3 regions of the Streptomyces sp. NPDC005266 genome follow, and region 1 is predicted to be linked to each of the others. Evidence: riboswitches for the same ligand, from Rfam matches in the RefSeq annotation. Region 1 holds a riboswitch; each other region holds the start of a gene.
The links. Region 1 has a riboswitch for thiamine pyrophosphate ahead of thiO (glycine oxidase ThiO). Riboswitches for the same ligand answer to the same signal wherever they lie in the genome.
Positions count from the first base shown of each region.

Region 2: it holds a riboswitch for thiamine pyrophosphate, as region 1 does, so the genes downstream of both, thiC (phosphomethylpyrimidine synthase ThiC) here and thiO (glycine oxidase ThiO) in region 1, are expected to answer to the same signal.
Region 3: it holds a riboswitch for thiamine pyrophosphate, as region 1 does, so the genes downstream of both, ABZU99_RS26970 (thiamine ABC transporter substrate-binding protein) here and thiO (glycine oxidase ThiO) in region 1, are expected to answer to the same signal.

Region 1 is NZ_JBEXHC010000005.1:287,783-298,157, forward strand. Features, by position in the region: gene ABZU99_RS12510 (YhgE/Pip domain-containing protein) at 1-305, shown strand, start outside; gene ABZU99_RS12515 (TetR/AcrR family transcriptional regulator) at 341-988, shown strand; gene ABZU99_RS12520 (NAD(P)/FAD-dependent oxidoreductase) at 1,434-2,987, shown strand; gene ABZU99_RS12525 (hypothetical protein) at 3,037-4,035, opposite strand; gene metF (methylenetetrahydrofolate reductase [NAD(P)H]) at 4,077-4,994, opposite strand; gene thiE (thiamine phosphate synthase) at 5,731-6,381, opposite strand; gene ABZU99_RS12540 (Rv2175c family DNA-binding protein) at 6,494-6,859, opposite strand; gene ABZU99_RS12545 (FAD-dependent oxidoreductase) at 6,964-8,226, opposite strand; TPP riboswitch at 8,404-8,515, shown strand; gene thiO (glycine oxidase ThiO) at 8,513-9,748, shown strand; gene thiS (sulfur carrier protein ThiS) at 9,745-9,963, shown strand; gene ABZU99_RS12560 (thiazole synthase) at 9,971-10,375, shown strand, end outside.
Region 2 is NZ_JBEXHC010000012.1:93,289-103,663, forward strand. Features, by position in the region: gene ABZU99_RS21865 (cytochrome ubiquinol oxidase subunit I) at 1-205, opposite strand, end outside; gene hisC (histidinol-phosphate transaminase) at 409-1,488, opposite strand; gene ABZU99_RS21875 (LacI family DNA-binding transcriptional regulator) at 1,893-2,993, shown strand; gene ABZU99_RS21880 (metallophosphoesterase) at 3,211-4,389, shown strand; gene ABZU99_RS21885 (hypothetical protein) at 4,579-5,463, shown strand; gene ABZU99_RS21890 (TIGR03086 family metal-binding protein) at 5,460-6,002, opposite strand; gene thiC (phosphomethylpyrimidine synthase ThiC) at 6,393-8,156, opposite strand; TPP riboswitch at 8,149-8,265, opposite strand; gene ABZU99_RS21900 (YibE/F family protein) at 8,335-9,765, shown strand; gene ABZU99_RS21905 (SsgA family sporulation/cell division regulator) at 9,804-10,241, opposite strand.
Region 3 is NZ_JBEXHC010000019.1:65,008-75,382, reverse strand. Features, by position in the region: gene whiG (RNA polymerase sigma factor WhiG) at 90-923, shown strand; gene ABZU99_RS27010 (helix-turn-helix domain-containing protein) at 1,017-1,556, shown strand; gene ABZU99_RS27005 (M23 family metallopeptidase) at 1,585-2,448, opposite strand; gene rpsB (30S ribosomal protein S2) at 2,763-3,719, shown strand; gene tsf (translation elongation factor Ts) at 3,818-4,654, shown strand; gene pyrH (UMP kinase) at 4,810-5,592, shown strand; gene frr (ribosome recycling factor) at 5,698-6,255, shown strand; gene ABZU99_RS26980 (phosphatidate cytidylyltransferase) at 6,255-7,436, shown strand; gene rlmN (23S rRNA (adenine(2503)-C(2))-methyltransferase RlmN) at 7,508-8,653, shown strand; TPP riboswitch at 8,711-8,815, shown strand; gene ABZU99_RS26970 (thiamine ABC transporter substrate-binding protein) at 8,811-9,884, shown strand; gene ABZU99_RS26965 (iron ABC transporter permease) at 9,971-10,375, shown strand, end outside.

The DNA.
Region 1 (10,375 bases):
GCTTCGGACCGGCGGGCCGGATCCTGGTGCTGGCGCTGCTGATGCTCCAGCTGACCTCCGCGGGCGGCACCTATCCGGTGCAGACGAGCCCCCGCTTCTTCAACGCCATCCACCCCTTCCTGCCGATGACCTACGTGGTGGACGGGTTGCGTCGGCTGATCACGGGCGGCGGGCTCGGCCCGGTGTGGGCGGCGTGCGGGGTGCTGCTCGGCTTCACCGTTGCCTCCCTCGCTCTCACCGCGTGGTCGGCCCGGCGCCGGCAGGTGTGGTCGGTGGACCGGTTGCACCCGGAGCTGAGCCTGTGAGCGGGACCACTTCGGCAACGGGCACAATCGGCGCCATGGACAGCAGCAGCACGCGCCGCCGGGCCACCCGGCAGAAACTCTTCGAAGCAGCGGTCACCCTGATCGCGGAACAGGGCTTCTCCTCCACCACCGTGGACGAGATCGCCGAGCGGGCGGGGGTGGCCAAGGGCACGGTGTACTACAACTTCGCGAGCAAGACCGTGCTCTTCGAGGAACTGCTGCGGCACGGCGTGGAGCTGCTCACCGCCTCGCTCCAGAGCGCCGCCGACGAGAACGCCGAGCGCGGCGGCAGCCATGTGGGCGCGCTGGACGCGATGGTCCGGGCCGGGCTGGACTTCATCTCCCGCTATCCGTCGCTGACCCAGCTGTACGTGGCCGAGCTGTGGCGCACCAACCGCGCCTGGCAGTCCACCTTGATGATGGTCAGGCAGCGGGCCATAGCGGTGATCGAGGGCGAGCTGAGGAAGGGTGTCACCGCGCGGGAACTGAGTGCGGACATCGACATTCCGCTGACGGCGTCGGCGCTGTTCGGCATGGTGGTGGTCGCCGCGCTGGACTGGCAGTCGTACCAGCCGGAGCGGTCGCTGGACGATGTGCACGCGGCGCTGTCGCGGCTGCTGCAGGGCCGTGTCGGGGGTGCCGGAGCCGTGGCCAAGGGCGTCGCCGGCGCCCCGGGCCAGTGACCCGGACCCCGCGACCTTGACCCGTGATCCGGACGGAGAGCAGAAGGCGCTGTTCCGGCGCGGTTCGATCCCCCATCGACCTGCGCCGGAACAGCGCCTCCCCCCGTACCCCCCGTACCCCCCCGTTCCCCCGTACCCCCCGTTCCCCCGCTCCCCCCGGCCCCCGTTCTCTCCCCCGGCTGGAGCGTTCCTGGTCCCCGGGAACAACTCCGGGGACCCCCGTACCGTCCAGGCCGCCGCGCCGTTCCGCCGCCCCGTGTCGGCGGTGCGGCGCGCGGCCCTTCGGTGTGCTCCACTCTCTCGTCGGCGGGGGTCGTGCCCCATCCGCGCGGCTACTCATCTCATCGACTGAGTATGTGTACTCAGGACCCCGCGCTCATCCCCACGCGTCTCTCCCCCCGCCCGGCGGGGCCGGCTGTCGGTGGCGGCGGATAAAGTCGCGGTCATGGCACGGATTGGGGTGATCGGCGCCGGGATGGGCGCCATGGCGGCGGCCGCCCGGCTGGCCGTCGCGGGCCACCGGGTGGTGGTGTACGAGCGTGGGAGCACCCATGGCGGCGGGGTGGGCCGCCTCGAGCGGGACGGCTTCCGCTTCGATACGGGGCCGGGACTGCTGCAGTTGCCCGCCGTGTACCGGGATCTGTTCGTGAAGACCGGCAAGCGGACACTGGAGCAGAGCGTCGAGCTCACCCAGGTCGATCCCGCGAGCCGGCATCTGTTCGCCGACGGTACGGAGGTGCGGCTGCCCAATGCCTCGCGCGCGGGGGTGGTCAAGGCACTGGACGGCGCCTTCGGCGCGGGCGCGGGCGAGCGCTGGAGCGACTTGGTCAACCGGGCCCGGGAGGTGTGGGATGCCACGCGCCGGCCGCTGCTGGAGGAGCCGCTGCGCGCCGACTGGCAGGCCCTGGGCCGCGATCCGTATCCTGCCGTCCCTGTGCGGCGCGGCTGGTTCGGCGGGCTTTTCGGACGGGGCGAGGCCGGGCCGCCCACGCTCGCCGAGGTGGCTCGGCGTGAGCTGAGGGATCCGCGCGCCGCCGCGCTGCTGGAGAGTTACGCCCTCACTCACAGCCTGGATCCGCGCACCGCCCCGGCCGCGGCCACCGTGCTGCCCTATGTCGAGCAGACCTTCGGCACCTGGTATGTACGCGGCGGTATGCGGGCGCTCGCCGATGCGCTCCATGAGCGCTGCCGACAGCGGAAGGTGGAGTTCCGCTTCCAGGCCGAGGTCACCGGCATCGTCGAGAAGGACGGCCGCGCGGCGGGCGTGGAGTTGGCCGACGGCACCGTCGCGGAGGCCGACGCGGTGGTCGCGGCCGTGGATCCGGCGCTCTTGCCCCCGCTGCTCGGCGGCCAGGAGCCCTGGCGGGACGGGGACGTACGGCCGGACCTCGGCCCGGGGACCGGCACTCCGGGCCGGCTGACCGTCTTTCTCGCCCTGCGCGGCGCCCGCCCCGACGGGACCGCGCACCGGACGGTGCTCCACACCCCGGACCGCGAGGCCGAGTTGACCGCCGTCTTCGGCGACGGCTACGACCTCCGCGAGCCCTGCCCCCGCCCCACGGTGACCGTGCTGCGCCCGGACGACCCCACGGTGCGGCCGGACGAGGACCATGAGGCCGTCACCCTCACCGCGGTCGTCGCCCCGCACGGGCCGGTGGACTGGATGGACGGCACCGCCGCCGAGCAGTACGCCGACCGGCTGATCACCGCCGCCGAGGCCGCCATACCGGGGCTGCGGGACCGGCTGCTGTGGCACGAGGTCCGCACGCCCGCCGACACCGGCACACAGACCGGTGCCAGGGGCGGCGCCGTCCCCGGCCCGGCGCTCGCCGGAGCGGACGGCCGCTTCCTGCGCCCCGCCAACCTCACCCGCCTCCCGGGCCTCTATCTGGCGGGCGGCTGGTCCCACCCGGGTGGCGGGCCGGCCCACGCGGGGATGTCGGGCGCCCTGGTGGCCGGTCTGATCGTGGAGGGCGAGGACTGGCGGGGCTCTCGGTAACGCGGTAGCCGGGGCGCGGAAGCGCCCCGGCCTCACCACTGGTACCGCTCTAGTAGCGGTACTGCTCGTCGTAGCCCGGCTGGTAGCCCTGTTGCTGCTGGTACGGATACGGCTGCTGCTCCGGCTGCTGCGGGGCATCGCCCTCGCGCTGCTGCGGCACCCAGGGCCCGCCCGGCTGCATCACGTCGTACCCCTGGTCCGGCGAGGGGTACGCGGCGTCGGCCGTCCAGTGGTCGCCGCCGAGGGCCCCGGCGCCGTAGGGGTCCTGCTGCCCGTACGCCGCGTACTGGTCGGCGTACTGCTGCTGGCCATATGCCTGCTGCTGGTCGTACGCCTGCTGCTGGCCGTATGCCTGCTGCTGGCCGTACGGCTGGGCCTGGGGCTGGGCGCCGCCGTACGGGTCGGCGTAGGCCGCGTACGCCTCGTTCCCGTAGCCGTACTGCCCGGCCTGCGCCGCGTCGGCGTACACATCCTGGCCGTAACCCTGGCCCTCACCCGGCATCTGACCCTGTATCTGGTCGTTCTGCGAGCCGTAGCCGCCGTACGTCTCGTACGGGCTGTAGCCGCCGCCCGCGTCGTTAGGGTAGGCGCCGGGAGCGGGGGTGAACGGGGACGGCTCCTCGTAGACGCCGTACTCGCCGGTGTCGTCAGGCAACGGCTGCGGCTGGTACGTGAGCGGCTCGGCCGGCTTGACCGGCACCGCCTCCAGGTCCGATACCTGGAGGATCGGCTCCGGGTCCGGCTCGGGCGACAGGGCGTCCTTGTCATCGCGCTCACCGCGCAGCCCCGGCAGCCCGCCGCGCAGCGCCCAGCCGGCGGCGAAGCCGCGCCGGAAGGAGAGGGTCACATACGTCTGGCCGACCGCGAAGGCGGCGGCGCCGATCCCGATCACCACCACGGATGGGATCAGCACCCCGACGACCACACCCAGAAAGCCGACGAACGCCAGCAGCCTCCAGCGCAGCCGCGCCTTGTATTGCAGGAGCACCTCACCCAGCAACCACAGCGCGACGACGCCGAAAGCGATATAGAGGACCGTCCAGCCCATGCCCGCCCCTCACTCGTGCGGCCGCCTGTCGGCTGCCGTCGTCAGGACCGCTGATGCAGTCCCAGATTTTCGTAGATCTCCAGCGTCGCCGGGGAGTGGTTCAAGGTAATGAAGTGAAGCCCGGGGATCTCCTCGGCCATCAACCGCGCGCACAGCTCCGTCGCGTAGTCGATCCCGATCGAGCGTACAGCCGCCGGGTCATCCTTGACCGCCAGGATCCGCTCCGCGAGCTCGGGCGGGAAGGCGGCGTTGCTGAGCTGTGCGAACCGCTCGATCTGCTTGACGTTGGTGACCGGCATGATCTCAGGGATGATCGGCGTCGTACAGCCCGTGGCGGCGACCCGGTCCCGCAGGCGCAGATAGTCCTCCGGGCAGAAGAACATCTGCGTGATGGCGAAGTCGGCGCCCGCGCGGCACTTGTCGACGAAGTGACGGATGTCGGTGTCCCAGTCCGTCGAACGCGGGTGCATCTCGGGGAACGCGGCGACGCCGACGCAGAAGTCTCCCGACTCCTTGATCAGCCGGACCAGCTCGGCGGCGTAGGTGACCCCGTCCGGGTGCCGGACCCATTCGCCCATCGGATCGCCCGGCGGATCGCCGCGCAGCGCGAGCATGTTCCGGATTCCGGCGTCGGCGTACTGGCCGATGATGTTGCGCAGGTCGGCCCGGGAGTGGTTGACCGCGGTCAGATGGGCGACGGGCGTGAGCGTGGTGTCCGTCGCGATGCGCTCGGTGGCGCGCACGGTGCCCTCACGGGAGGAGCCGCCGGCGCCGTACGTCACGGAGACGAAGGTCGGCGAGACGGCTTCCAACCGACGGATGGCGTTCCACAGCGTGCGCTCGCCCTTCGCCGTCTTCGGGGCGAAGAATTCGAAGGAATACGACTGCTCGCCCGATGCGAGTAGATCACGCACGGTTCGTGCGTGATCGGTCCTGGTGGAAGCGGTGCCTAGGGCCATACGGGCAGGTTATCCACCGGGGTGGGCCACGCCCACCCGGAGGCGGTGATATTGCCCTTTTGTCGCTTCCTTGTCCGTAGTGCGGACACCCGGGGACACCTGCGGTTCAACCTAACGGCCCCGTCCCGGCCAACCGGGACCGGGGCGCAGCCCCGGCTCCCAGGCCACCTGAGCTCGCCGAAGCGGGGCCCGAAGGGCACAGGCAGGCGGGGTCCGGGGCGGAGCCTCAGTCGGGGCCGGGTGCGGAAGCCCAGCCGGCATCCGGGGGCGGAAGCCCATGCCTTGCCGGAGCGCGCAGGCCCGGGCGGGGCCCGGTGCGCAGACCCGGGCAAGGGCCGGTCGCAGGCCAGGCAAGGGCCGGTCGCAGGCCAGGGCGGGGCCCGAAGGCCGCAGGCCCGGGCGGGGTCCGGGGCGGAGCCTCAGTCGGGGCCGGGGGCGGAAGCCCAGGCGGGGCCCGGTGCGCAGACCCGGGCAAGGCCCGGTACGCAGACCCGGGCAAGCGCCAGTGCGCAGGCCCGGCCAAGGCCCGAAGGCCGCAGGCCCGGGGCGGGGCCCGAAGGCCGCAGACCCGGGCGGGGTCCGGGGCGGAAGCCCAGGCGGGGCCCGGTGCGCAGACCCGGGCAACGCCCGAAGGCCGCAGACCGGGGCGGGGCCCGGTACGCAGACCCGGGCAAGGGCCAGTACGCAGGCCCGGGCGGGCCCGGTGCGCAGGCCCGGGCGGGGCCCGGGAGCCCGGTTACGAAGCGCGGATCCGCTTGGCCAGGGAGGCCGTCGCTTCCGCCGGGTCGTCGGCCTCCGTGATGGCGCGGACCACCACGACGCGGCGGGCGCCCGCGGCCAGGACCTCGTCCAGGTTGGACGCGTCGATGCCGCCGATCGCGAACCACGGGCGGGCGGGCCGCAGCGCCGCGGTGTAGCGGACCAGGGAGAGCCCCGGGGCGGGGCGGCCCGGCTTGGTGGGGGTGGGCCAGCAGGGGCCGGTGCAGAAGTAGTCGACGCCGGGCTCGACGGCCGCCGCGTCCACCTCCGCCTCCGTGTGCGTGGAGCGCCCGATCAGCGCCTCGTCGCCGAGGATCGCGCGCGCCGCGGGCACCGGCAGGTCGCCCTGGCCCAGATGGAGCACATCGGAGCCGATGGCGTGGGCCACATCGGCCCGGTCGTTGACGGCGAGGAGCTTGCCGTGCCGGCGGCAGGCGTCGGCGAAGACCGCGAGGTGCTCCAGCTCCTCGGCCGCCTCCATGCCCTTGTCCCGGAGCTGGACGATGTCCACCCCGGCGCCCAGGACGGCGTCGAGGAACCGCGGCAGGTCGCCCTGGCGCTTGCGGGCGTCGGTGCACAGGTAGAGCCGGGCGTCGGCCAGCTGTTCACGTGCGGTGGCGGCGGCCATGAGGTCGGCTTCCCCCCGGGTCGGCGGCATACGGGCCGGGCCGGATGATCCGGACCGGCCCGTACGCCTCGGTCGTTCAAGTACGAGTACGGGTGCGGGTGCGGGTGCGGCGTCAGACGGCCAGTGCCTGGGCCCGGCGCTTCACTTCCGTGCCGCGATTCTCGCGCAGGGCCTGCGCCGGGGTGCCGGGCAGGGTCGGGTCGGGGGTGAAGAGCCACTCCAGCATCTCTTCATCGCTGAAGCCGTCGTCCTTCAGAAGCGTCAAGGTCCCCACGAGGCCCTTGACGACCTTTCCGTCACCGATGAACTCCTCGGGCACCTGGAGCACCCGGTTTTCGCCACGGCGCACCGCGATCAGCTGGCCCTCCTTGACCAGCTGCCGGACGCGCGTCACTTCGACGCCCAGCCGTTCGGCGACGTCGGGGAGGGTGAGCCAGGCGGGGACGAGAGCATCGATCTTTGCGTCAATCTCGGTCACGGAACAAGCCTGCCATCCGGGACCGACAGTCGGTAGCCGGGTGTCCGCCGCGCGGGCCGTCCCGCCCGGGTCCCGGGACCACCGCCCCCGCCGTCACCGACCGGTCACAGAACGGCCGACTTCAGCGGCACCGAGGGGTCCGTGGCCCGTTCGCGGTCCAGCCGCGCCCCTCGTTCGATCAGCTTCCGTCCCTGGGCCAGATCGCGCGGACGGCCGACGGCCAGCAGGGCGACCAGGGCCCCCTCGCGCAGCCAGCACACCGACCACGCGGCGCCCGTCGGATCGCCGCGCCAGATCAGTTCGTCGGCCCCCGAGTGGTACCCCGCGTACTGCACGAACCGGCCGAACTGCTCCGACCAGAAATACGGCACCGGGTCGTAGACCGAACCGGGGTAGTGGGCGGCCGTCCGGCTCCCCACCACATTGGCCGCCACGGTCCGCGGCCCCTGCACCGCGTTGTCCCAGTGGTGCACCAGCAGCCGGGTCCCGTACCGGGTGGACGGGAAGGACGCGCAGTCGCCGACCGCGTAGACGTCCGGCACCGAGGTCCGCAGCCGCTCGTCGGCGGCCACGGACCGGTCCGTGGCCAGTTCGACGCCCGAGCCCGTCAGCCAGTCCGTGGCGGGCCGTGCCCCGATCCCGACGACCACCGCGCCCGCCCGCAGCCGGGTGCCGTCGCCGAGCAGCAGCCCGTTCTCGTCCACGGCGCTGACCGGCGCGCCGGTGACCAGCGTGGCGCCGTAGTCCGCGTACCAGTGGGCCATATAGCCGGCGACCTCGGCCGGGAGGGCGCCCGTCAGCGGCCGGTCCGCGGCCTCGACGACGGTCACGGCACAGCCTGCCTCGCGGGCCGCCGTCGCGAACTCCGCACCGATCCAGCCCGCCCCCACGACCACGATCTCGTGCTGCCGGGCGAGCACGGGGCGCAGCCGTTCCGCGTCGTCCAGGGTGCGCAGCAGATGGACGCCGGGCACGCCCTCGCTGCCGGGCAGCGGGATCGGCTCGGCCCCGGTGGCGATCACCAGGACGTCGTACGACACCGGCCCGGCCTCGGTCTCGACCACCCGCTCGTCCGTGCGCAGGCCGGTGACGGGGACGCCGAGCCGCAGCCCGATACCGAGCGCGGCGAAGTCCACATCGAACGCGGACCCCTCGGCCTTGCCGAGCAGGACGGCCTTGGACAGCGGCGGCCGGTCGTACGGCTGGTGGGGCTCCGCGCCCAGCAGGATGATTTCCCCCGCCCAGCCCTGCTCGCGCAGCGCGACGGCCGTCTGCACCCCCGCCATGCCGGCGCCGACGATCACCACCCGCTGCCCGCTGCCGACGCTGCTGCCGCCACCGCTGCCACCCGAGGACGCCGTCTTCATTGTCGTCGTCTCATCGCTCACACGATCACTGTATTGCGGCAGGTGGGGCGGACCGCAGAGCGCGTGACGAGATCTCGGGCACAGACCGACCGGCCGTACACCTGCCGTACACCGGCCGTACGGCAGGGGCCCGGGCCGCACTTTCCGCCCCTCGGGCCGCGTACTAGGGTGGCGGGACAGAGCACTCGCGGGAGCCCGGCGCACCGGGCTGAGAGGGAGGCTGGCCGGCCTCCGACCGTACGAACCTGATCCGGGTCATGCCGGCGAAGGGAGGGGCAGCGTGCCCGTGCACGCACCACACGGACGTGACGACACCCATGACGCCACCTATGACGCCCTGGTCATCGGGGGCGGCATCATCGGCCTGGTCACGGCCTGGCGGGCGGTCCAGCGGGGGCTGCGCACCGCCGTGGCCGACCCGGCGCCCGGCGGCGGAGCCGCCCAGGTCGCGGCCGGGATGCTGGCGGCCGTCACCGAGCTCCACTACGGCGAGCAGACGCTGCTCGGCCTCAATCTGGCCTCCGCGCGCCGCTATCCGGACTTCGTGGCAGAGCTGGAGGAGGCCAGCGGTAAGGACGTCGGCTACCGCGCCTGCGGCACGCTCGCCGTCGCGCTCGACGCCGACGACCGCGCCCATCTGCGGGAGCTCCACGCACTGCAGCAGCGGCACGGGCTGGAGTCGCAGTGGCTGACGGGGCGCGAATGCCGCCGTCTGGAGCCGATGCTCGCGCCCGGCGTACGCGGGGGGCTGCGCGTCGACGGCGACCACCAGGTCGATCCACGGCGGCTGGCGGCGGCGCTGCTTGTCGCGTGCGAGCGGGCCGGGGTCGTCTTCCACCGGGACCGGGCGGAGCGGCTGACGCTCGATGGCGACCGTAGTACGGGCGCCGAGCTGGCCGACGGGACGCGGCTGGCCGCCGAGCGGACCGTCCTGGCCGCCGGCAGCCTCAGCGGCCGCCTCGCGGGCGTCCCCGAGGCCGTCCTGCCGCCGGTACGGCCCGTCAAGGGCCAGGTGCTGCGACTGTCCGTGCCCGGCCCGTACGCGCCGTTCCTCTCCCGGACGGTACGGGCCATCGTGCGCGGCGGGCATGTCTATCTGGTCCCGCGTGAGAACGGCGAGTTGGTCGTCGGCGCGACGACCGAGGAGCTGGGCTGGGACACCACGGTCACCGCGGGCGGTGTGTACGAGCTGCTGCGCGACGCCCATGAGCTGGTGCCCGGCATCACCGAACTCCCCCTCGTCGAGACCCGCGCCGGGCTGCGCCCCGGCTCCCCCGACAACGCCCCGCTGCTCGGCCCGACCGCGCTCCCGGGGCTGCACCTGGCCACCGGCCACTACCGCAACGGCGTCCTTCTCACCCCCATCACGGGCGATGTCATGGCCGAGGCGCTGACCGGCGGAGAACTCCCGCCACACGCGCGGCCGTTCTCCCCGCACCGCTTCGCGGCCGAGCACCCGTCGCCCCCCGCCGGCCGCCCGTCGGCCCCCGCGCCCCTCGCCCCACAGGAGCAGCCCGTATGAGCGTCACCGCCCGGATGACCGTCTCCGTGAACGGGGAGCCCCGCCAGGTCCCCGACGGCACCACCCTCGACCGGCTCGTCGCGACCCTCACCCAGGCACCCTCCGGCGTCGCCGCCGCCGTCAACGAGACGGTGGTACCCCGCACCCAATGGCCCACGACCCCGCTCGGCGACGGCGATCGCGTCGAGGTCCTCACCGCGGTCCAAGGAGGCTGATCCCCTCATGACGCAGACCACAACGGCCGACGCCGCGACCACCACCGCTTCGCTGACCGCGCCCGATCCGCTGACCATCGCCGGGACCGAGTTCACCTCCCGCCTGATCATGGGCACGGGCGGCGCGCCCAGCCTGGAGATCCTGGAGCACTCGCTCCTCGCCTCCGGCACCGAGCTGACCACCGTCGCGATGCGGCGGCTCGACCCCACGGTGCGGGGCTCGGTGCTCTCCGTACTGGACCGGCACGGTATCCGGCCCCTGCCCAATACGGCGGGCTGTTTCACCGCCGGAGAGGCCGTCCTGACCGCCCGCCTCGCCCGCGAGGCCCTCGGCACGGACTGGGTGAAGCTGGAGGTCGTCGCGGACGAGCGCACCCTGCTCCCCGACCCCATCGAGCTCCTGGACGCCGCC
Region 2 (10,375 bases), on a different contig from region 1:
CCATCGCGATATTGATCAGGAAGAGCTTGCCCCAGAACTTGGTGGCGTGGAAGTACTTCTCCTTGCCCGTGCGGACCCAGGCGGTTTCCAGACCGGCGGTGATGGCGGCAAGAGAGATCGTGAGCGGAACGAAGAGGAAGTGGTAGACGGTCGTGATTCCGAACTGCCACCGCGCCAGCGTTTCCGGCGCCAGAGCCAGATTCACGTGAACTCTCCTTACGGTCTTGCCTGCGCCCCGGAGGCGAGCTTGTGAACGTATTCACATTCACAAGCAATGATACGCACATGCCTTCGCCCCCTGCCCACGGGGGGTAGGGGGCGAAGGGGTACGTCTGGTTACCCTTCGCGCCTTGACAAGCGCCCCCGCAGGGCCCCCGACGGCGCCCGGGGGCTCCGGCCGCAGCGCGCTCACAGCTCCTTGCGGAACTCCTCGGCGACCTCCAGGAAGATGTCGTTCGCCTCCCGCTCGCCGACCGTGACGCGCACTCCCTCACCCGGGAACGGACGCACCACCACGCCCGCCGTCTCGCACTCGGCGGCGAAGTCGGCCGTACGCTCCCCGAGCCGCAGCCACACGAAGTTCGCCTGCGAGTCCGGGACCGTCCAGCCCTGCCCGGTCAGCGCCGCCCACACCCGCGACCGCTCGGCCACCAGCGCGTCCACCCGCTCACGCAGCGCATCCTCACTGCGTAGCGAGGCGACCGCCGCGTCCTGGGCGAGCCGGCTGACGCCGAAGGGCACCGCGGTCTTGCGCAGCGCCGCCGCGACCGGCTCATGGGCGATCGCGAAGCCGACCCGCAGCCCGGCCAGGCCGTACGCCTTGGAGAAGGTGCGCAGCACACAGACGTTCGGCCGGTCCCGGTAGAGGTCGATCCCATTGGGGACCGCCTCGTCCCGGATGAACTCGATGTACGCCTCGTCCAGCACCACCAGCACATCGGCCGGCACCCGGTCCAGGAACCGCTCCAGCTCCGCCCGGCGCACCACGGTGCTCGTCGGGTTGTTGGGATTACAGACGAAAATCAGCCGGGTGCGATCCGTGATCGCGTCCGCCATCGCGTCCAGGTCGTGCGTCTCGGTAGCGGTCAGCGGAATCTGGACCGGCGTCGCCCCGGCGATCTGAGTGATGATCGGATATGCCTCGAAGGACCTCCAGGCGTAGATCACCTCGTCGCCCGGTCCGGCCGTGGACTGGACCAGCTGCTGGGCGACGCCGACCGAGCCGGTTCCGGTGGCCAGATGCTCCAGCGGCACATCGAAGCGGCGGGCGAGCTCGGCGATCAGCGCGGTGCAGGCGAGGTCGGGGTAGCGGTTGAAGGAGGCGGCGGCGTTCGCGACGGTCTCCAGCACCCCGGCCAGCGGCGGATAGGGGTTCTCGTTGGAGGACAGCTTGAAGGCCGTGGGGCCGCCCGCGGCGGCGGGCTTGCCGGGCTTGTACGTCGGAACGCCGTCCAGCGCGGCACGCAGCTTGGGGCTCTTCTCGGTCACCGACAGTCCTCCTCGACCCTTCCCGTCCTACCGTGCGCAGTGGTCGCACACGGCAATACTGCACACCTTATGAGGATTCCCCGGCCTGGCGTACCCGCCGGGACGGCCCGCTTACCCGCCGCCCGAGCCCGCGTACCCCCCGGGGGGAGCGCCCCGCGTTTTGGCGCGCGCCGGTGGCGAGCGCCGTGGCGCGCATCACCCGTGCAGGTGAGTTGAGACCTCTTCGAGACCTCGACCAATCAGCAGGCGTGGATATGACAGAGGCGAGAAGAGGCCCCTTTGGGCCCGCCAACTGTCTTCGCTTCCAAGGGAATTGGCGAGAGCGTTCATGCAGAAACGTGCCTTCCGAATACCGATGGCGGAATCGCGCAGACCGCCCGCCCGAGCCCTACTATCGGCTGGCCATGACAGCAGCAGGGAAGCACCAGGTGAGCCGGTCGGCCGGCCGCCGGTTAGGGCGGGCGGGCATCCGGGACGTGGCCGCCGCCGCCGGGGTCTCCATCACGACCGTCTCCGACGCGCTCAACGGCAAGGGACGGCTCCCGGATGCCACCCGCCGCCATGTCCGCGAGGTCGCCGAGCGGCTGGGCTACCGCCCATCCGCAGCGGCCCGTACCCTCCGTACCGGCAAGTCCGGCCTCATCGGCCTGACCGTGACCACGTACGGGGATGAACCTTTCACCTTCACCGAGTTCGCCTATTTCGCCGAAATGGCGCGCGCCGCGACCTCCGCCGCGCTCGCCCGCGGCTACGCCCTCGTCATCCTCCCCGCCACCTCCCGTCACGACGTGTGGTCAAACGTCGCCCTGGACGGCACCGTCGTCATCGACCCGTCCGATCACGATCCGGTCGTGGCAGAGCTGCTCCGCCAGGGCATCCCGGTGGTCAGCGACGGCCGCCCGGCCGGCACCCTCCCCGTCACCGCCTGGGTCGACAACGATCACGAGGCGGCCGTGCTCGGCCTGCTCGACCATCTCGCCGAGGCCGGCGCCCGCCGCATCGGGCTGCTCACCGGGACCTCCACCGACACCTACACCCGGCTGTCCACCACCGCGTATCTGCGCTGGTGCGAGATGGTGGGCCAGGATCCGGTCTACGAGGCGTACCCGGCGCACGACCCCTGCGCCGGGGCCGTCGCCGCCGACCGGTTGCTCGCCCGCCCCGACCGCCCCGACGCGGTCTACGGGCTCTTCGACCCCAACGGCACGGATCTGCTCGCCGCCGCGCGCCGCTACAGGCTGCGGGTCCCCGAGGACCTGCTGCTGGTGTGCTGCAGCGAGTCGACGGTCTACCGCACCACCGAGCCGCCCATCACCACCCTCTCGCTCAAACCCCGCAGGATCGGCACCGCGGTCGTACAGTTGCTCATCGACGCCATCGAGGGGCTTGACCCCGACCACCCGGTCGAGCAGGTCATACCCACCGAATTGATGGTGCGGACGTCGTCCCAGCGCCGTCCGCCGCGGACGACGGTCAGCGCCCCGCGCAGCCGCACCGGAGGCTGACCCTGAGAGTGAGTCAAGGATGACCGGAGGAGGACCTGAAGCCGATGGGCTTCCCCTTCCGGGCCAATCCGGGATAAAAGACCGTCCAAGCAGGACCACGCACGGATTGACGGCACCCTGGTGCGTCACAAGCCCTCACGGTCATTCCTATGATGGGCGGACGACACCGTGGACCGCCGTCGACCAGGCAAGGTCCACAAGGTGGCACGGCGGCGCGATGGTGGAGGGGTCGATGACTCAGGGGGCCGGTCTGGAAGCCACGGCAGGGACCATGGCGGCGATCCCGCCCGTGCCCACGTACGGGGCGTCCACCCCGGCCGGCACCCCCGCGCCCTCGTCCCTGCCGCCGACGCCCGAGCCACCCGCGCCCGCCGGGCCCGGGCCCGAGCCCGTCCCGACCGTGCCCGAGCCCCTGCCCCCCGGCTACACCCCGACCGAACGACTCCCCGTCATGGGCCCGGGCCACACCGTCCCGGACACCCCGCTCGTCCCCCCACAGGACCGCGCGACCGTCGCGCTCACCCCGGTTCCCGAGCCCGAGCCCGAGCACGGGCCGCTCGCCGAGGGCGAGGGCCCCGGCCCGCTGTACGTGGTGGGCGACGTCCACGGCTACTACGAGGAGCTGCGCGAGGCGCTCGCGGCCCAGGGGCTCATCGACGCCAAGGGCAATTGGTCCGCGGGCAACGCCCGGCTCTGGTTCCTCGGCGACTTCACCGACCGCGGCCCGGACGGCATCGGCGTCATCGACCTCGTCATGCAGCTCTCCGCCGAGGCCGCCGCCGCGGGCGGCTACTGCAAGGCGCTGATGGGCAACCACGAACTGCTGCTGATCGGCGCCAAGCGGTTCGGCGACACACCGGTCAACTCCGGCGCCGGCACCGCCTCCTTCCAGGCCGCCTGGCTGCTCAACGGCGGCCAGCGCACCGACATGGAGCGGCTGGAGGACCATCATCTGCAGTGGATGTCACGGCTGGACGCGATGGCCGAGGAGGACGGGCATCTGCTCGTGCACTCCGACACCACCGCCTATCTGGAGTACGGCGACTCGATCGAGGCCGTCAACGACACCGTGACCGAAACCCTGCAGCGCGCCGACGCCGACGAGTGCTGGGATCTGTTCCGCAAATTGACCAAGCGCTTCGCCTTCCGCGACGAGGACTCCGGGCCGCTGGCGGTCCGCGAATTGCTCGACGCCTACGGCGGAGAGCGCATCGTCCACGGCCACAGCCCCATCCCGTATCTGCTGGGCGAAGTCGGCTCCGAGGACGGCGAGGACGGTGGGGCCCCAGCGGTCGAGGGCCCGCACGTCTACGCGGACAATCTCGCGGTGGCCATGGACGGCGGCGTCACCATGGCCGGAAAGCTGCTGGTCGTCCAACTTCCCTTGGGTGTCTGAGGATTCAGCAGGCGCTGTCAGGGGCAGGTAGACAGTTTCACCGGGGCGGGAGCAATTCGCGAAACTCGCTGTCACCCCGTGCCGGATCCGCTCTACCATCGGCTTATCCGTCGCAGGCTCTCCTCCGTTTCCGCCCGACTGCCCGGTGAAGCCGGCATCAAGGCCCTACGGAGCATCGGGGGATGCACCATGAAAAGCGCTCCGCACCTGCTGACCGAGGACCGCCCGGAGTTCGAGCGAGTTCTCGACGACGCGCTGCGTAACGCCGACCGTCGCCCGGGCCTCAACGGCATAGGGCAGCGGCTCAGCGCCGAGCAGCTGCGCACCATGGCGCTCAGCGCCTCGGCCGCCATATCGGCATGCGCGGCCGCCGAATACCAGGACTACGTGAACGCCCGCGCCAAGCTGCGTGAGCCCTCCCCACTGCAGCCCCTCGTCGGTGACAGCGACGGGGGCGGCGGCGAGCACACGGACGGCCCGATGGGGCTCGCCGACGCGATGCAGAACGCCGCCGGGGCCGGGCTCGTGGCCATGCTCGCGGTGCTTGCCCCGGTGCTCGCCGGGACCGCCGCCATCATCTTCCTCCTCGTCGGCTACGTCCTGAACGCCCTGGACCCCGCCCCGTCCATCGCCCAGCCGATGATCACCGCGGGCTGGTTCTTCGCCGCACTCACCGCCATGGGCATCCTGATCGCCGCCATCGGCCTCCTCCTCACCGCGCTGCGCAACGGCTCCAGCGCGATCCGGGGCGGGGCCCACAGCGAACAGCTCGAGGAAACGGACCGCGCCAGAGAGATCTGGCGCCAGACCCTGCTGGAACGGGGGGTGCTGCCCTTCCTGCGCGAGGCCCTGGCCAACCCGGCGGCCCCCGCAACCCCGGCCCCGGCCTCCGCCCCGGCCGCCTCCCCGACGTACGTCCCGGGACGGTCCGAGACCATGGGGCGCACCCCGCACCTGGGCTACACCCGCCCCGGCTTCAGCACCGACGGCGAGGGCCCCAGGGCCCGCCCCCGATACAGCAGCCCGGACTTCACCAGCCCCGACTACGGCGGCCCGGAACACCAGCCCGATTAGACCCCGTGGGACGCCTCCCGCCCGGTGAGCGCCAGCACCCGGGCGAAGGCGTCCGCCCCGGGCCCCGGGTCGGGGACAGCCTTGAACTGCCCCGTCGCGCTGATCCCCGGCCCCAGCGGCTCCAGCCATTCCAGCATCACCTCGGCCAGCGCCTGGTCCGGCGTGAACTCCGCGCCGAGGGCCTGCGACAGATCCCATACGTGCACATACGCATCGCTCCAGCGAACCCGCACGGCCGCGTCCCCGCTCAGCTCCCCGAACACCTTGTTCCGCACCGTCCGCTCCAACACCCCCGGCCCTCCCGCAGCCTCCTGCGCCCGCGCCGCCCACGCGTCGAACGTGTCGCCCGGCCCGGGCGTGACCTCGTCGCCCGTCAGCGCGGACACCAGATGGGCATGCCCCGCGATCACATGCCCCACCAGATCCCGGACGTTCCACTCACTGCACGGAGTGGCCAGCTCCCAACCGTCGTCCCCCATGCCACGGAGGAGTTCGGAGAAGTGCCCGTTGGCTATGCGCAGTGCCTGACAGTTGTCCATGGGCTGCTCCAGAGATCGATCACTGTCCCACCCCTCCGATGAGGCGGAGGGTGAGCTGGATGACTTGCCAGCGGAATGATCCATTCCCCATCCATCGAGCGAACTTCCGCCTTTCCGGGGGATTTTACCCATCAACATGTTTACCGTCCGTGGCGGAGGTGATGCGCACATGCGCGAACACAACACGCCGCCGGCCGAGCCGCCCGGCGCGATGCCATGGAGGTCAACGACTTCGTCTACGCGGCCACGGGAGCCCGCGTCGAGCAGCCGTCCGACAGGGCGGTCGCCGAGGCGGTCGTCAGCCGGCCGGCCGCCGCGTGACGGAGGGACATCGCTTGACCGGCCCCGGCAAAGGCCGGGGCCGGTCAGCGCGGGACAAGGCGGCGAGGGCTAGTCCGCGATGGGCAGATACACCCGGTTGCCCGCCGCCGCGAACTCCTTCGACTTCTCGGCCATTCCGGCCTCGGCTTCCGCCGCGTCCATCGCGCCGCCGTGCTGGCGGCGGATGTCCTGCGAGATCTTCATCGAGCAGAACTTCGGCCCGCACATGGAGCAGAAGTGCGCCGTCTTGGCCGGCTCCGCCGGGAGCGTCTCGTCGTGGTACGAGCGGGCCGTGTCCGGGTCGAGGGCCAGGTTGAACTGGTCCTCCCAGCGGAATTCGAAGCGCGCGTCGGAGAGGGCGTCGTCCCAGGCCTGGGCGTCGGGGTGGCCCTTGGCCAGGTCGGCCGCGTGGGCGGCGATCTTGTAGGTGATCACGCCGGTCTTGACGTCGTCGCGGTCGGGCAGGCCGAGGTGTTCCTTGGGGGTGACGTAGCAGAGCATCGCCGTGCCCCACCAGGCGATCATCGCCGCGCCGATGCCCGAGGTGATGTGGTCGTAGGCGGGGGCGATATCGGTGGTGAGGGGCCCGAGGGTGTAGAAGGGGGCCTCCTCGCAGATCTCCTGCTGAAGGTCGACATTCTCCTTGATCTTGTGCATCGGGACATGCCCCGGGCCTTCGATCATCGTCTGGACGCCGTGCTCCTTGGCGACGCGGTTGAGCTCGCCGAGCGTGCGCAGCTCCGCGAACTGCGCCTCGTCGTTGGCATCGGCGATCGATCCGGGGCGCAGCCCGTCACCCAGCGAGTAGGTGACGTCGTACGCCGCGAGGATCTCGCACAGCTCCTCGAAGTGCGTATAGAGGAAGGATTCCTTGTGGTGGGCCAGGCACCAGGCGGCCATGATCGAGCCGCCGCGCGAGACGATGCCGGTCTTGCGGCGGGCGGTCAGCGGGACGTACGGGAGCCGGACGCCCGCGTGGACCGTCATGTAGTCGACGCCCTGCTCGGCCTGTTCGATGACGGTGTCCTTGTAGATCTCCCAGGTCAGCTCCTCGGCCTTGCCGTCGACCTTCTCCAGCGCCTGGTAGAGCGGCACGGTGCCGATGGGGACCGGGGAGTTGCGCAGCACCCACTCGCGGGTGGTGTGGATGTTGCGGCCGGTGGAGAGGTCCATGACCGTGTCGGCGCCCCAGCGGGTGGCCCAGGTCATCTTCTCGACCTCTTCCTCGATGGAGGAGGTGACGGCGGAGTTGCCGATGTTGGCGTTCACCTTCACCAGGAATCGCTTGCCGATGATCATCGGCTCGATCTCCGGGTGGTTGACGTTGGCCGGGAGAACGGCCCGGCCCGCCGCGATCTCCTCGCGGACGACCTCGGGGGAGACGTTCTCGCGGAGCGCCACGTACTCCATCTCGGCCGTGATCTCGCCCCTTCGGGCGTACGCGAGTTGGGTGACGGCGGCGCCGTCGCGGCCCCGGCGCGGCTGGCGCGGGCGGCCGGGGAAGACCGCGTCGAGGTTGCGCAGCCCGCCGCGCGGCGCGGTGTGCTTGACGCCGTCGTCCTCGGGGCGGACCGGGCGGCCCGCGTATTCCTCGGTGTCGCCGCGGGCGGTGATCCAGTTCTGCCGCAGCGGCGCGAGGCCACGGCGGACGTCCGTCTCGATGTTGGGGTCGGTGTACGGGCCGGAGGTGTCGTACAGCGTCACATCCCGGCCGTTGGTGAGGTGCACCCGGCGAACCGGAACCTGGATGTCCGGGCGCGAACCCGTGACATATCCCTTATGCCAGCCGAATTCGGCGGCGTTTTCGCGCATGTGTGCATCCTGCTGAGTCATGAGACCCACTCCCTACGCCGGCATTACCCGGTAACAGGTTCAGCGGTCGGCGCAGCTGTCGCGTCAGCGCCCTCTCAGCCCGGTGCTCCGAGCTCCCGCGATTGCAAAGGCGCCCCCACGCTAACGGTTTTCCGGCGTCCCTGAACAGGGGGCCCAGCGCTCTTGCGATGATGCGACCGTGACCCGGACATCGCAGGACCATCATCCGCCCGAGCAGGACCGCACCCCGGGGGCAGACGGCCACACCCACAGCCACGGCCATTCCCACGGCCATGGCCCGGCCGCGCCCGCCTCCGCCCGTCTCCGCAAGGTCGTCGGAGCGGTGCTCATCCCGTTCGCGGCGGCCGTCGTCGCCGGGCTGATCGTGCTGTGGCCGGGCGGCCCCGAGCACAAGGCGCAAGAGCGCTCCGGGCTCGGCTTCGACCAGCAGACCGTCGCCGGACGGGTCGTGAAGGTCGAGGGGGTCAACTGCGCCGACGTCAACGCCATACCGCAGCAGCCGAGCGAGCCGGGGCAGAACGCCGCGCAGCCCCCCGGCTCGGGCGGCCCCGGCGGACCGGGCGGACAGGCCGGCCCCGACGGCAGGAAAAGCATCTGCGAGAAGACCACCATCGAGGTCACCTCGGGCAAGGACAAAGGCCGCACCTTCCCCGAAATCGTGCAGCCCAACGCCTCACGCCACTTCAGCGTCGGCCAGGAGCTGAAGCTGGCGTACGCGCCCAAGGCCCCCAAGAACCTCCAGTACTCGGTCTCCGACGTCGACCGGTCGATGCCGATGGCGCTGCTCGCCGGGCTGTTCGCACTCGCCGTCGTGGCGGTCGGGCGGCTGCGCGGGGTCTTCGCGCTGGTGGCGCTGGCCATCAGTTTCGGGGTGCTGACGCTGTTCATCCTCCCGGCGATACTCCAGGGCTCGAATCCGCTGATGGTCGCGGTCGTCGGGGGCAGCGCGATCATGCTGCTCGCGCTCTATATGTGCCATGGGCTGACGGCCCGTACGTCCGTCGCCGTGCTCGGCACGCTGGTCTCGCTGCTGCTGATCGGCGTGCTCGGCTCGGTGTTCATCGGGTGGGCCAGCCTGACCGGCAACACCGACGACCAGACCGGTCTGGTGCACGGTCTCTATCCGAATATCGAGATCCGCGGGTTGCTGCTGGCCGGTGTGATCATTGGTTCGCTGGGTGTGCTCGACGATGTGACGGTCACGCAGACCTCGGCGGTCTGGGAGCTGTGGGGCGCGGACCCCACGACGTCCCGGCGCAAGCTGTACGCGTCCGCGATGCGGATCGGGCGGGACCACATCGCGTCCGTCGTGAACACGCTGGTGCTGGCCTATGCGGGCGCGTCGCTTCCGCTGCTGCTGCTCTTCTCGATAGCGGACAGCGGCGTGGGCACGGTGGCCACGAGCGAGATCGTCGCGCAGGAGATCGTACGGACGCTCGTGGGCAGCATCGGGCTCGTCGCCTCGGTGCCGGTGACCACGGCGCTGGCCGTGCTCGTGGTCTCCGCGGACCGCACGCCGCAGGGCGGCGGCGGGCAGCGCACGCACCAAGCGGGAGGCCAGGCAGGCCGGGGCGGACGCGGGCGGCGCCGTCGGGCACGGGCGCGCTGAGCCGCCGCCGGGGCGTGCCCCCGTACGGCGCGGGCTTCCTAGCCCGCGTACCGGTCCTCGGCCAGGATGCGGTCGAGCTCGGCGTCGAGATCGTCCACCGGATCGCAGGCCGTCGGCTCCTCGCCGAACGGGACCAGCCGGTCCGTACGGTCCAGGAAGGCCACCAGGGGCGCGGCCCCGGCCCGGAACAGGGCTCTCTCGCGTCCCACTTGGAGCCTGATGAAGACGTCCGACAGCCCCTCGGGCGAGGCCGGGGCGATGCGCACATCGCCCTCGCCGGTGGGTTTGCTCAGCCCGTCCAGCAGCAGCTCCCGGGCGAAGGCCCAGCTGACCGGCGCGTCGCCGGGCAGGTGGAAGGTGATCTCGACCGCGTAGGGGTCGCTGCTGTCGTAGGACAGCTCGACCGGGATCCGGAAGGAGAGGTCCTGCGAGACCAGGAAGGTCATCGTCACTTCCGCCTGGACTGTGTCACGCATCTCACGCATCGTTCGCCGCCCCGGGTTGTTTGCGCTTCGCCGACTCTGGAGCGTAGCGACTCGACTGCGGTGCGGAGTCGGTTTGCCTCATGTGAGGGAACGGAAATGGCCAGTGTTGCCGCGGTGGAACCCAT
Region 3 (10,375 bases), on a different contig from region 1:
GCGATGCCGTAGTCACGCTACGCTCACAGGGTTTCCGGCGGAAGCGCACGTCCTCACCCATGTCATGGCAGAACGGCTCAAGGCGACGAATGCCCCAGCACATCTCCGGGTCTGACCGCGCGGCGCCGCCCGCTGCCCGCGGCGCGGTGCGCCCCGCAGCACCCTCATCCCTCGACGAGCTGTGGCGGTCGTACAAATCCACGGGCGACGGTCGGCTGCGAGAGCAGCTGATCCTGCATTACTCACCGCTGGTGAAATATGTGGCCGGGCGGGTCAGCGTCGGGCTGCCGTCCAATGTCGAGCAGGCGGACTTCGTCTCCTCCGGGGTCTTCGGACTCATCGACGCCATCGAGAAGTTCGACCCCGAGCGCGCCATCAAGTTCGAGACCTACGCCATCACCCGGATCCGCGGTGCGATGATCGACGAGCTGCGGGCGCTGGACTGGATCCCGCGATCGGTCCGTCAGAAGGCCCGCGCGGTCGAGCGGGCGTACGCCACGCTGGAGGCGCGGCTGCGCCGTACCCCCTCGGAGCCCGAGGTGGCCGCCGAGATGGACATCGGCCTCGATGAACTGCACGGGGTTTTCAGCCAGTTGTCGCTCGCCAATGTGGTCGCCCTGGAGGAGCTGCTGCACGTCGGCGGTGAGGGCGGCGACCGGCTCAGCCTCATGGACACCCTTGAGGACACCGCCGCTGACAATCCCGTCGAGGTTGCCGAGGACCGGGAGCTGCGCCGGCTGCTCGCCCGTGCCATCAACACCCTTCCGGAGCGCGAGAAGACCGTGGTCACCCTCTACTACTACGAGGGGCTCACCCTCGCCGAGATCGGCCAGGTCCTCGGTGTCACCGAGAGCCGGGTCAGCCAGATCCACACCAAGTCGGTGCTTCAGTTGCGGGCGAAACTCGCCGACGTCGGACGCTGAATCGTCCCTCCAGCATCGCCTCGGCGATGGCCTCTTTCGTAAAGTGGTCGGGTGCCCAGGATTCGAGCGGCCTCAGTGGCCGAGCACCGGACGATGCAGCGCGGCGCCCTGCTGGAGGCCGCCCGGTCCCTGCTGTCCGAGGGTGGTACGGAGGCGTTGACCTTCCCCGCCCTCGCCGAGCGCACGGGCCTCGCCAGGTCCTCCGTCTATGAGTACTTCCGCTCCCGCGCCGCCGTGGTCGAGGAGCTGTGCGCGGTCGACTTCCCGGTCTGGGCCGCCGAGGTCGAGGCCGCCATGGCGTGGGCCGACTCGCCCGAGGCGAAGGTCGAGGCGTATGTGCGTCGGCAGCTGGCGCTCGTCGGCGACCGCCGCCACCGGGCGGTGGTGGCGATTTCCGCCGGTGAGCTGGACGCCGGCGCGCGGGAGAAGATCCGGGCCGCGCACGGAGGGCTGATCGCCATGGTGGTCGAGGCCCTCGGCGCCCTCGGACATGAGCAGCCCCGGCTGGCGGCCGTACTGCTGCAGGGCGTCGTGGACGCGGCCGTCCGGCGCATCGAGCTCGGCGCGGCCGAGGCCCCCGAGCGGATCACCGAGGCGGCCGTCGTCATGGCCCTGCGCGGCGTACGCGGCTGAGGCCCCGGGGCCCCGGCCCGGCCGCGGATCACCGAGGCGGCCGTCGCCATGGCCCTGCGCGGCGTACGCGGCTGAGGCCCCCGGGCCCCGGCCCGGCCCGCTCCGTCCTGCTGTGCCCCTGGCCAGCCCGGCCCTGCGCGCGCTGCCCTGCCTGCGGGCCCCGGCCCGGCCCGTGCCCGTGGCGCAACCGGGCCCGGGCCCAGGCGGAGGCGGTCGCCAGTGCCGCGGCCGGAGCCAGTTCTGTCCATCCGGCGGGAGCGATCACCGCCGCGGCGGTGGGAGCGTCGGGGACGCCGAGTACCGGCAGCAGCCGGGAGGGGCCGCCCCGGAGCATCGACGGCGGCAGCAGCGACAGAGGGTCGAGATAGCGGTCCGCGCGGCGCAGCCCCCAGTGCAGACAGCCGTCCGAACAGTGGAAGGGGCCCGGCTGCACCACGCCCACCACCTGCCCGGCGGTCACCCGATCCCCCTTGGCCACCGTCGCGCGCACCGGCTCATAGGTGGTCCGCAGTGCCGGCTCCCCGCTTCCGGACACCTCGATGACCAGCACCCCACGGCCGGCGACCGCTCCCGCGAAGCTCACCCGCCCCGCGGCCGCCGCCCGCACCCGCCCTCCCGGGCGCGCCGCCAGATCGACCCCGCGATGCCCCGCCGCCCAGGGCACGGGTGGCGGCTGCCACCTCCTCAGCACGGCCGGCCGCGCCGCGCCCGGCGCACCGTCCACCGGCCAGGCACGGGCACCGGCCGAAGCCGGGCCCGAGGCCGAACCCGAACCCGAACCCGAACCCGAACCCGGGGCCGGGGCCGCCACAGCCGGGGCCGGGCCGGCCACCAGGGCCGGTACCGTCGACACGCACAGGGCAAGCGCCCACCACACCAGAAGCCATCGCATGAGGTCCACCGTGGCCCGGTACGCCGATTCAGGTGGATCATGGACGGGATCTGGGTACTACTCACGGGTTGTGGATATCGCCGTCACCCGGCACCGCACCGGTCCCGTACACTTCTTATGGCGATCCGGGTCACCGGATCGACTTCGCACGCCCCGCCACCGACGCCCGATGGCTCATCGGACAGCACGGTGGCCGCGCCCCTCGGTCCTCGGACGAGCCCCTCAAGGGCACCCGTTCGTGGCAGGCGCGCCGGGGCGTCAGGCGCGGCGGCCGCCCGGTCACCGCGAAACCGAGTACTTCAAGGAGTACGGCCATGGCCGTCGTCACGATGCGGGAGCTGCTGGAGAGCGGCGTCCACTTCGGGCACCAGACCCGCCGCTGGAACCCGAAGATGAAGCGCTTCATCTTCACCGAGCGCAACGGCATCTACATCATCGACCTGCTCCAGTCGCTGTCGTACATCGACCGCGCCTACGAGTTCGTCAAGGAGACCGTCGCCCACGGCGGCTCCATCATGTTCGTCGGTACCAAGAAGCAGGCGCAGGAGGCCATCGCCGAGCAGGCGACCCGCGTCGGCATGCCGTACGTCAACCAGCGCTGGCTGGGCGGCATGCTCACCAACTTCTCGACCGTCTACAAGCGCCTCCAGCGCCTGAAGGAGCTCGAGCAGATCGACTTCGAGGATGTGGCCGCCTCCGGCCTCACCAAGAAGGAGCTCCTGGTCCTCTCCCGTGAGAAGGCCAAGCTGGAGAAGACCCTCGGCGGTATCCGCGAGATGCAGAAGGTGCCGAGCGCCGTATGGATCGTGGACACCAAGAAGGAGCACATCGCCGTCGGTGAGGCGCGCAAGCTCCGCATCCCGGTTGTCGCGATCCTCGACACCAACTGCGACCCGGACGAGGTCGACTACAAGATCCCCGGCAACGATGACGCGATCCGCTCCGTCACCCTGCTCACCCGCGTGATCGCCGACGCCGTCGCCGAGGGCCTCATCGCCCGCTCCGGCGTCGCCACCGGCGACGAGAAGGCCGACAAGGCCGCCGGCGAGCCGCTCGCCGAGTGGGAGCGCGACCTGCTCGAGGGTGAGAAGAAGGCCGACGAGTCCGAGGCCAAGCCGGCCGAGGCCGCCGCGGAGAAGCCCGCCGAGGCCCCGGCTGCTGAGGCCGAGAAGCCCGCCGAGGCCCCGGCTGCTGAGGCCGAGAAGCCCGCCGAGGCCCCGGCCGCCGAGGCCGAGAAGCTCACCGAGGCCCCGGCCGCCGAGCAGAGCTGACCACTCAGACGGTGTACAACGGCGGGGGACGGTGCGGTGGCGCCGCCCTCGCCGTTCACCCGTAGAGCTTTCGACTTTCGAGAAGAGATTCACAGATCATGGCGAACTTCACCGCCGCTGACGTCAAGAAGCTCCGTGAGCTCACCGGCGCCGGCATGTTGGACTGCAAGAAGGCGCTGGACGAGGCCGAGGGCAACGTCGACAAGGCCGTAGAGATCGTGCGCGTCAAGGGCCAGAAGGGTGTGGCCAAGCGCGAGAGCCGCACCGCCGAGAACGGCGCCGTCGTCTCCGTCATCACCGACGACAAGGCCTCCGGTGTGCTGGTCGAGCTGAAGTGCGAGACCGACTTCGTGGCCAAGGGCGACAAGTTCGTGGCCGTCGCCGACGCCATCGCCGCCCACGCCCTCAAGGCGGCCCCGGCCGACCTGGAGGCGCTGCTCTCCTCCGAGATCGAGGCCGGCAAGACCGTCCAGGCGTTCGTGGACGAGGCCAACGCGACCCTCGGCGAGAAGATCGTCCTGGACCGCTTCGCGCACTTCTCCGGTGCCTACGTCGCCACGTACATGCACCGCACCAGCCCGGACCTGCCGCCGCAGGTCGGCGTCCTGGTCGAGCTGGACAAGGAGAACGCCGAGGTCGCCAAGGACGTCGCGCAGCACATCGCCGCCTTCGCGCCGAAGTTCCTGAGCCGCGACGACATTCCGGCCGAGACGGTCGAGAACGAGCGTCGGGTCGCCGAGGCCACCGCCCGCGAGGAGGGCAAGCCCGAGGCCGCCCTGCCGAAGATCGTCGAGGGTCGTGTGACCGGCTTCTTCAAGGAGAATGTCCTGGTGGACCAGGCATTCGCCAAGGACAACAAGAAGACCGTCCAGAAGGTTCTGGACGAGGCCGGTGTCTCGCTCAAGCGCTTCGCCCGTTTCCGCGTCGGCGTCTGAGCCGAGCAGCGAATGACCGGCGACCCCGATAGGGTCGTAGGCAGCCAACCGTCAACCGGTCGGCCGCAGATGTGACGAGGAGGCCATTGCCGCAGAGGTCGATCGAGGACCCGTCCGGCAATGGCCTTCTTCGTATGTGCACGAGGAGATCTCCAATGAATCAGGGCGCGGACGCCAAACAGGCCGCCGACGACAAGAACGCGCAGGGCAAAGCCCCACACGGTCGTTTCCTGCTGAAGCTGTCCGGCGAGGCGTTCGCCGGAGGCGGGGGACTCGGTGTCGATCCCGACGTCGTGCACGCCATCGCCCGCGAGGTCGCCGCCGTGGTCAGGGACGGCGCCGAGATCGCCATCGTCATCGGCGGCGGCAACTTCTTCCGCGGGGCCGAGCTGCAGCAGCGCGGCATGGACCGGGCGCGCTCGGACTACATGGGCATGCTCGGCACGGTCATGAACTGCCTCGCGCTCCAGGACTTCCTGGAGAAGGAGGGCATCGACTCCCGGGTCCAGACCGCCATCACCATGGGCCAGGTCGCGGAGCCGTACATTCCGCTGCGCGCGGTGCGCCACCTGGAGAAGGGGCGCGTGGTCATCTTCGGCGCGGGCATGGGCATGCCGTACTTCTCCACGGACACCACCGCCGCCCAGCGCGCCCTGGAGATCGACGCCGAGGCCCTGCTCATGGGCAAGAACGGCGTGGACGGGGTCTACGACTCCGACCCCGCCCGGAATCCGGACGCCGTGAAGTTCGACGCCCTGGAGTACGGCGAGGTGATCACCCGCGACCTCAAGGTCGCCGACGCCACCGCGATCACCCTCTGCCGGGACAACAAGCTCCCCATCCTTGTCTTCGAGCTCCTCGCCGAAGGAAATATCGCGCGTGCGGTGAAGGGTGAGAAGATCGGCACTCTCGTGAGCGACCAGGGCTCCCGGGCCTGACGGCTCGAACGGGGGATGGACAACGGCCTGCCGGTCGGACACCGTGCAGGAGATGGACGCACGCAGGGGCGAGGCTCTGCTTACGGATAACACCAGGAGCAAGTGGTGATCGAAGAGATCCTCCTCGAGGCCGAGGAGAAGATGGAGAAGGCCGTTGTGGTCGCCAAGGAGGACTTCGCCGCGATCCGCACCGGGCGTGCGCACCCGGCGATGTTCAACAAGATCGTGGCGGACTACTACGGTGCGCTGACGCCGATCAACCAGCTGGCGTCGTTCTCGGTGCCGGAGCCGCGGATGGCCGTGGTCACGCCGTTCGACAAGAGCGCGCTCCGCAATATCGAGCAGGCGATCCGCGACTCGGACCTGGGTGTCAACCCGAGCAACGACGGAAACATCATCCGAGTGGTGTTCCCCGAGCTCACCGAGCAGCGCCGCAAGGAATTCATCAAGGTCGCCAAGAGCAAGGGCGAGGACGCGAAGATCTCGATCCGCAGCGTCCGGCGCAAGGCCAAGGAGTCCATCGACAAGCTCATCAAGGACGGCGAGGTCGGCGAGGACGAGGGCCGCCGCGCCGAGAAGGAGCTCGACGACACCACCGCGAAGTATGTCGCGCAGGTGGATGAGCTGCTCAAGCACAAGGAAGCCGAGCTGCTCGAGGTCTGATGAACGAGTCTTCCTGGGGGGCCCCACCGCCGAGCGCCGGAGTGTGGGGACCGGGCGATCAGGGCACCTCGCCCGGCTACGGCTGGGAGGTGCCCCCTTCGTCGGCGGGTCCCGCACACACGTTGGACGAGGCGGCGCAGACTCGGCCCATGCCCACCGTGCCTCACGCCGGCGGCGGCTCCGGCGATGCGGCCGACCGTGACCGGGGGGCCGCCCCGCTGGGCGGCCCCCTGTTCCGCGACGAGCGGGCGCCGCAGCCCGGCCCCCGGCAGCCCGCCGGGCGCCCGCCGACGCCCCCCGACCCCCCGTCGGCCGACCCCATGAGCGGAGACGGCGCGCGCGGCAACGGCGGCGGACAGGGGGTGAAGAAGAGCGCCGGGCGCAATCTGCGCGCCGCGATAGGGGTGGGCGTCGGCCTCGGCGTGGTCATCGTCGCCTCGCTCTTCATCTACAAGCCGGTGTTCATCGGCGTGATAGCGGTCGCGGTGGTCGTCGGGCTGTGGGAGCTGACCTCGCGGCTGGCCGAGTGCAAGAACATCCGGGTCCCGCTGGTGCCGCTCGCCGTCGGCGGCGTCGCCATGGTCGTCGCCGGCTATGTGCGCGGTGCGCAGGGTGCGGTGGTGGCGGTCTCGCTCACCGCGCTCGCGGTGCTGGTGTGGCGGATGACCGAGCCGCCCGACGACTACCTCCGGGACGTCACGGCGGGCGTCTTCGCCGCCTTCTACGTGCCGTTCCTCGCCACGTTCGTGGCGCTCATGCTCGACACCCCGGACGGCCCGCAGCGGGTGCTCACCTTCCTGCTGCTGACCGTGGTCAGTGACACCGGGGCGTATGCGGTCGGCTGGCGTTTCGGCAAGCACCCGCTCGCGCCGCGCATCAGCCCCGGCAAGACCCGCGAGGGGTTGTTGGGCGCGGTGGCCTTCGCGATGGTCGCGGGCGCGCTGTGCATGCAGTACCTGATCAAGGACGGCCTGTGGTGGCAGGGGCTGCTGCTCGGCCTCGCGGTCGCGGTCAGCGCGACGCTCGGCGACCTCGGCGAGTCCATGATCAAGCGGGATCTCGGCATCAAGGACATGGGCAAGCTGCTCCCCGGCCATGGCGGGATCATGGACCGGCTCGACTCGCTGCTGCCCACCGCGCCCGTGGTGTGGCTGCTGCTCGTGATCTTCGTAGGCGGCTGACGACCGCCCTCCGGGGCCCCGTGCCGCTCCTGGCACGGGGCCCTTCGCACGTCTGCGACACTGGGTGGACCATGCCTAAGCCCGGAGAACTGACTTTCGCCGTGCCGCGTGGGGCCAAGAAGCCCCCGCGGCATCTCGCCGACCTCACCCCCGAGCAGCGCCGCGAGGCCGTCGCCGCACTGGGGGAGAAGCCCTTCCGGGCCGGTCAGGTGTCGCGTCACTACTTCGCCCGCTATGCCGACGACCCCGCCCAGTGGACCGACATCCCGGCGGCCGCGCGGGAGAGGCTGGCGGCCGAGCTGCTGCCGGAGCTGATGAGTGTGGTGCGGCACCTCAGCTGTGACGACGACACGACCCGCAAGACCCTGTGGCGGCTCTTCGACGGCACGCTGGTGGAGTCCGTCCTGATGCGCTACCCGGACCGGGTCACCATGTGCATCAGCTCTCAGGCCGGCTGCGGGATGAACTGCCCGTTCTGCGCCACGGGCCAGGCGGGTCTGGACCGCAATCTGTCGACCGCCGAGATCGTGCACCAGATCGTCGACGGGATGCGGGCGCTGCGGGACGGGGAATTCGGGGGGTCTGGGGGGTCGTCCCCCGATGGGAAACGCGGCCCCGGTGGTCCCGCGCGGCTGTCCAACATCGTCTTCATGGGCATGGGCGAGCCGCTGGCCAACTACAGCCGCGTCGTCGGCGCCATCCGCCGGCTCACCGACCCCGAGCCCGACGGGCTGGGCCTGTCCCAGCGCGGTATCACCGTCTCGACCGTGGGGCTGGTCCCGGCGATGCTGCGGTTCGCGGACGAGGGCTTCAAGTGCCGGCTCGCGGTGTCACTGCACGCGCCCGACGACGAGCTGCGCGACACCCTCGTCCCGGTCAACACCCGCTGGAAGGTGCGCGAGGTCCTGGATGCCGCGTGGGAGTACGCGGAGAAGTCCGGCCGCCGCATCTCCATCGAGTACGCCCTGATCAGGGACATCAACGATCAGGCCTGGCGCGCCGATCTCCTCGGCCGGCTGCTCAAGGGTCATCGGGTTCATGTCAACCTCATCCCGCTCAACCCCACGCCCGGCTCGAAATGGACCGCGTCCCGGCCGCAGGACGAGAAGGCGTTCGTGGCGGCCCTGGAGGCGCACGGGGTGCCGGTGACCGTCCGGGACACCCGGGGGCAGGAGATCGACGGGGCGTGCGGACAGCTGGCGGCCTCGGAGCGCTGAGGACCGGCTGATACGGTGCCTGGGCGTCATTGCGTCCTGCGATCGTCGTACAAGTGAACATTCCGACAGGGGAGCGCACGAAGCGCTGAGAGTGCGGCACGGCCGCAGACCCTCGGACCTGATCCGGGTCATACCGGCGTAGGGAGTCAGCATCACCATGAACAGCCACCTTCGGCGTGCCATAGCGACCGCCCTCCTCGGCTCACTCGGCCTCTCCGTCCTCGTCGCCTGTGGCGAGGACTCCAAGGGCGCCTCGGGCTCCAAGACCGTCACCCTGGTCACGCATGACTCCTTCGCGGCCTCCAAGGCCGTACTCAAGGAGTTCACCAAGGAGACCGGCTACAAGGTGCGGGTGCAGGCCGGTGGTGACGCCGGGGCGGCCGTCAACCAGGCGATCCTGTCGAAGGACCACCCGCAGGGCGATGTGTTCTTCGGTGTCGACAACACCCTGCTCTCCCGCGCGCTCGACAACGGCCTGTTCACCCCGTACCGGGCCAAGGGCCTGGACAAGGTCCCGGCCGCCCTCCAGCTCGACCGGGCGAAGCACCGCGTGACTCCGGTCGACTTCGGCGACATCTGCGTCAACTACGACCGGAAGTACTTCGCCGACAAGAAGCTGACGCCGCCCAGGACCCTCGACGATCTGACCAAGCCCGCCTACAAGAATCTCCTGGTCACCGAGAACGCGGCCACCTCGTCGCCCGGCCTCGGCTTCCTCCTCGCCACCGCCGCCAAGTACGGCGACGACGGCTGGAAGAGCTACTGGAAGAAGCTGCGGGCCAACGGCGTCGAGGTCGTCGACGGCTGGGAGCAGGCGTACTACGACCGCTTCTCCGGCTCGGCCGGTGGCGGCAAGGGCGACCGGCCGCTCGTCGTCTCGTACGCCTCCAGCCCGCCCGCCGAGGTGGCCGACGCGAAGGCCAAGCCGGCGAAGGCCCCGACCGGGGTGGCGAGCGGGACCTGCTTCCGGCAGGTCGAGTTCGCCGGGCTGCTGAACGGCGCGGGGAACACCAAGGGCGGCAAGGCCCTGCTGGACTTCCTGCTGAGCAAGCGGTTCCAGGAGGACGTGCCGCTGAACATGTACGTCAACCCGGCGCGCGAGGACGCGAAGCTGCCCGAGCTCTTCACCCGGTACGGGGTGAAGATCGCCGACTCGGCCACCCTCGCACCGCAGAAGATCGCCAAGAACCGTGAGCCGTGGGTCAAGGCATGGTCCTCGCTCGTTCTGTAGAGCCCGGCGAGAACCGTAAGGCGGCCGACGACAGCCATAAGGACGAGAGGAACGGCCTTCGCGGCGCCGCGCCGCGGCTTGCCCTGATGGCCGTGCCCCTCGCCTTCTTCGCGATCTTCTTCGCCTATCCCGTGGCCGCCATCGTCACCCGGGGGCTGCGCGTCGGCGACCGGTGGCGGCTCGGCCGGATCGCCGAGGTGGTGAGCGATCCGGCGACGCGGGACATCCTCTGGTTCACCGGCTGGCAGGCGGCCGCCTCGACCGCCCTGACCCTCGCGGTGGCGCTGCCCGGCGCGTATGTCTTCGCCCGCTTCGCCTTCCCCGGCAAGCGGCTGCTGCGCGCGGTGGTGACCGTGCCCTTCGTGCTGCCGACCGTGGTCGCCGGTTCCGCGTTCCTGGCGCTGCTCGGGCGCGGCGGGGTGCTGGACGAGCTGTGGGGCGTACGGCTCGACACAACCGTCTGGGCGATCCTCCTCGCCCATGTCTTCTTC